DNA from 2 places in the Amycolatopsis granulosa genome. Region 2 is predicted to be linked to the other one. Evidence: riboswitches for the same ligand, from Rfam matches in the RefSeq annotation. Region 2 holds a riboswitch; the other holds the start of a gene.

Region 1 (2,374 bases), 200 kb from region 2:
ACAGCTTCGCCAAGGAGGCCGACTCCGCGTTCCTCTGGTTCGAGTACTGGATCGCGGTCAGCCGCGCCGAGCACCCGGAGGCGATCGAGGCGATGCTGCGGTCGGTGACCGAGCTGCTCACCGAGCTCCTCGCCGGGGTCGGCGTGATCGACCCGCGCGCCCGGGCCCGGGCGCTGACGTCCTACCTGCTGGGCGCGGTCGTGCAGCAGCGCGTCCGGCGACGCCCGTTCGGCACCCTCCGTGAGGAGATCGAGTCGCTCTGCCTGCCCTAAGGTTCCGGGTATGCCATTGTTTTCCTTCGAGGGCGTCAGCCCCACCGTGCACCCGGACGCCTGGATCGCGCCCACCGCGACCCTGATCGGCGACGTCGTGATCGAGAAGGACGTCTCGATCTGGTACGGCGCGGTCCTGCGGGCCGACTTCGGCAAGATCATCGTGCGTGAGGGCGCCAACATCCAGGACAACTCGGTCGTCCACGTGAACACCGGCGTGTGCGAGATCGGCCGGAACGTGACGGTCGGCCACATGTGCCTGGTGCACGACTGCACGGTCGGTGAGCAGGCCCTGATCGGCAACGGCTCCACGGTGCTGGACCAGTCGGTCATCGGCGAACGGACGCTGATCGCCGCCGGGTCCACCGTCACACCTGGCACCCAGGTGCCGCCCGAGGTCATCGCGATGGGCAGCCCGGCGAAGAAGTTCGTGCCGCTGAGCGACTCCGCCCGCGGCTGGATCGAGCACAACGCGGCGATCTACCAGCAGCTGGCCAAGCGGCACGCGGACGGTGTCGCACCCGTCGACTAAGCTGGTCGCAACCGAAATGCGACTGGCGCCGTAGAGGTGGAGCACCACCGGGAAGCGACCGACGAGGCCGGCACCGCGCGCCTGGGTGTAGCCAGTGTCAGGAGTAGGAAGATGACGCACCAGCCAGCCATCCCCACGCTCACCGCGGCCGACCCGCAGATCGCCGGACTCGTCGAGGACGAAGCGCGCCGCCAGGCGGAGAAGATCCGCCTGATCGCCTCGGAGAACTACGTGTCCGAGGCGGTCCTGGAGGCCACCGGGTCCGTGCTGACCAACAAGTACTCCGAGGGCTACGCGGGCAAGCGGTACTACGAGGGCCAGCAGTTCATCGACCAGGTCGAGCAGGTCGCGATCGAACGGGCCAAGGCGCTCTTCGGCGTCGACCACGCCAACGTCCAGCCGTACTCGGGCTCGCCGGCCAACCTGGCCGCCTACCTGGCGTTCGCCAGCCCCGGCGACACGGTGATGGGCATGGCCCTGCCCGACGGCGGCCACCTCACGCACGGCTGGTCGGTCTCGGCCACCGGCAAGTGGTTCAACCCCGTCCGTTACGGCGTGCGGAAGGAAACCGGCCGCGTCGACCTCGACCAGGTCCGTGAGCTGGCGCTGGAGCACCGGCCGAAGCTGATCTTCGCCGGCGGCACGGCGATCCCGCGCACCATCGACTTCCCGGCCTTCGCCGAGATCGCCAACGAGGTCGGTGCCGTCCTGGTGGCCGACATCGCGCACATCGCCGGTCTGGTCGCCGGCGGTGCGCACCCGTCGCCGGTGGGGCACGCGCCGGTCATCACCACGACCACGCACAAGACCCTGCGCGGTCCCCGGGGCGCGATGATCCTGACCGACGCCGAGCACGCCAAGGCCATCGACAAGGCCGTGTTCCCCGGCCTGCAGGGCGGCCCGCACAACCACACCACCGCCGCGATCGCGGTGGCCCTGGGCGAGGCGGCCAAGCCCGGCTTCCGCGACTACGCGCACGCCATCGTCGCCAACGCCAAGGCGCTGGCCCAGGCTCTGATCGAGCGCGGCTTCGACCTGGTGTCCGGCGGCACCGACAACCACCTGCTGCTGGTCGACCTGACCAGCAAGCAGATCGGCGGCAAGCCGGCCGCGCAGGCGCTCGACCGCGCCGGTATCGAGCTGAACTACAACACCGTGCCGTTCGACCCGCGCAAGCCGTTCGACCCGTCCGGTATCCGGCTCGGCACCGCGGCCATCACCACCCGCGGCCTCACCCCGGAGCACCAGCCGCAGATCGCGGAGTGGATCGACCGCACCGTCACCGCGGCCGCGGCCGGTGACGAGGAGACGATCACCCGGATCGCCGGCGAGGTGCGCGACCTGCTCGCGGCCTACCCGATCCCCGGTTATCGCGCGTAGCACCGGTCCGGGAGCAGCTCGACCCGAACGAAACGCCCCTTCCCCGCGCGGGGAAGGGGCGTTTCACACGTCCGCACTCAGTGGTGCTCGCCGCCCTCGGCGGCCTCCTTCGCGAGCCGGTCGATCTCCCGCTGGTAGGAGCGCTTGATCTCGGCCTCGGCCTCGGCGCGGCCGACCCACTGCGAGCCCT
Region 2 (2,374 bases):
GCCACCCGCTGCGGCTGGCGGGGTGCGAGCCGCAAGCCGATCGCGAGGGTGAGTTCCTGGTGCTGGACGTGCCGGGCGGCGACCTGGAGATCCGGATGAACGGCGAGCCCGCGTACCGGCTGGAGCAGCGGCCACGCGAGCTCGCCGACTTCGGCCCGACCTGCTGGTGGCAGGCCACCTCGCCGGACTCGCACTTCACGCAGAACGTGGTGTGCACGATCGCGACGCCGTCCGGCCGGATCACCCTGGCCGGCGACCAGTTGATCGAGACGGTGGACGGCGAGCGGGCCGAGCGGGACCTGACCGCCGCGGAGAAGGTCGAGGCCTACCGGGCGCACTTCGGGATCGACGTGAACGAGGCCCCGGTGCCCGGATCGTTCCCGGCACCGGGGCCTCGCCCGTTCCCGAACTGACTGCCGCTCCCACCACGAAGCGGACAAGCATTAGGTTAGCCTAACTTCACTGCGGCTCGCAAGCGGGTCCGCTCATCCGATCGTGGCAGCCGCGGCGTCGGTGGTCTGCGCCAGCAGCACGGCGATCGTCATCGGCCCACACCCCGCCGGGCACCGGGGTGATCAGCGAGGCACGCTCGGCCGCCGCCGCGAACTCGACGTCACCGACCTTGCCCGGGTGGTAGCCCGCGTCCACCACCACCGCGCCCCGCTTGATCCACTGCGCGCGGATCAGCTCGGGACGCCCGGCCGCGGCCACGACGATGTCGGCCGCGCGGACCACCTCGTCCAGCCCGGACGTCTTCGAGTGGCAGTAGGTGACGGTGGCGTCCCGCCCGAGCAGGAGCATGCCGAGCGGCTTGCCGGGGATGGGGCTGCGGCCGACCACCACGACCCGCTGTCCCGTCAGCGGTACCCGGTAGGCGTCGAGCAGGCGCAGGATCCCGCCCGGGAATGCACGAGTGGAAGCCCGGCTCACCGAGCGCCATGGCGGCGAAGCTGTGCGATCGTCACGCCGTCCACGTCCTTGGCGGGCGCGATCGCCTCGAAGCCCGCCCGTTCGTCGATGTGCCGCGGCACGGGGTGCTGCAGCAGGATCCCGTCGACGCCGGGATCGGCGGACAGCTCGGCCACGCGGCCGACCAGTTCGGCGGTCGTGGTGCTCGCCGGACGCTCGACGCTGCGCGAGGAGATGCCGACGTGGGCGCAGCGGTTGCGCTTCATCCGGCCGTAGGTGTGCGACGCCGGGTCGTCGCCGACGAGGACCGTGGCGAGCAGCGGCGGACGGGACAGCGCACGGACGCGTGCGGCGGTCTCGTCGAGCAGGGTGGCGGCGACCGATGCGCCGTCCAGGAGCCGGGCGACCATGGAGTGCTCCGCATCCATCGTGGACTGCGGGGCACCCAGGCGGGCGATGCCTTCTCGACCTGCACTCCCTGGTGGTTCACCCACCCGACGCCAGTCGTGCGAGACCCAGCCTAGCGGCCCGGCGTGGATCACCGGTCGAGCCAGGAAAGCCACCGGATAGCGTTTCGGCCGTGAAGACGTCGACAGTGATCGCGATCGTGCTCGGCGTGCTGCTGTCCATCGCCTCCGTGGCCGGCGCGGCCGGCTACCTGTGGGCGCGGGGCACCGCAGCTCCACCACCCGCGCCCGGACTGCCCACCGTCTGGCCCACCAGGGACGGCGAGCTGCCGCACCGCGTGCCGATGCCGTCCGGCGAGATGCTCGTCGCGATGCCCGGGGACAGCTCCGCTCACGTGCTCTGCCAGGCCCTGTCCGACCGGCACTGGCAGGCGTTGCTCGGCGGCACGACGCTGCGGGAGGTCCGGGGCAACGGCTGCCACCTCGTCACCGGGAGCCTCGACGTCGGCGTGCGGCTCGACAACGCGCCGGCCACGCTGAGCGCGCCGCAGGCGGTCACGGTGTCCGGGCACGCCGCCGAGGTCGAGTCCAGCGGCACCGTCAACGCGCGGCTCAACGCGCACCTGGTCGACGAGCCGCCCAGCGGCCGGGTGCACCCGTACCTGCGCGTCGACATCACGCGGTCCGCCGTCACCCGGCCCGACCTCGCGCTCGACGACCTGGCGGTCTCCATCGCGCGGGACGTGCTCGACGCGACCATGGCACCCGGTCCCGGCCTGCCCGCGCGGAGCCGCGACGGCACGATCGCCATGCAGGTGACCGAGCCCGTCCCCGGCTACGGCATCCGCGGTGCGCCCTGGCCGGTGGTGTCGTGGCAGCTGTGCACCGAGCTCGCGAAGGCGATGGGCACCAGCCCGTCCGCGGCGAAGCCGAAGTTCGACGGCCGCTGCACGGTCCGCACGGTGCAGGCCGTGCTGAACGACGACGTCACCCCGCGCGCCTACCCGGACACGCTCGCCGGGCGTCCGGCGCTGATCACCAGCGACCTGGTCGCGGTG

Evidence for each region. A riboswitch is a leader RNA that binds a small molecule or an ion and turns the genes downstream of it on or off. The one in region 2 is predicted to bind ZMP and ZTP.
Region 1: it holds a riboswitch for ZMP and ZTP, as region 2 does, so the genes downstream of both, FHX45_RS18325 (serine hydroxymethyltransferase) here and FHX45_RS28445 (tetrahydrofolate dehydrogenase/cyclohydrolase catalytic domain-containing protein) in region 2, are expected to answer to the same signal.

What each region holds. Positions count from the first base shown of each region.
Region 1 covers NZ_JAANOV010000001.1:3,736,481-3,738,854, forward strand. Annotated here, with positions in the region: gene FHX45_RS18315 (TetR family transcriptional regulator) at 1-272, shown strand, start outside; gene FHX45_RS18320 (gamma carbonic anhydrase family protein) at 283-804, shown strand; ZMP/ZTP riboswitch at 813-898, shown strand; gene FHX45_RS18325 (serine hydroxymethyltransferase) at 916-2,184, shown strand; gene FHX45_RS18330 (inorganic diphosphatase) at 2,262-2,374, opposite strand, start outside.
Region 2 covers NZ_JAANOV010000001.1:3,938,028-3,940,401, reverse strand. Annotated here, with positions in the region: gene FHX45_RS19350 (arylamine N-acetyltransferase family protein) at 1-413, shown strand, start outside; gene FHX45_RS28450 (hypothetical protein) at 460-930, opposite strand; gene FHX45_RS28445 (tetrahydrofolate dehydrogenase/cyclohydrolase catalytic domain-containing protein) at 927-1,319, opposite strand; ZMP/ZTP riboswitch at 1,346-1,427, opposite strand; gene FHX45_RS19340 (hypothetical protein) at 1,490-2,374, shown strand, end outside.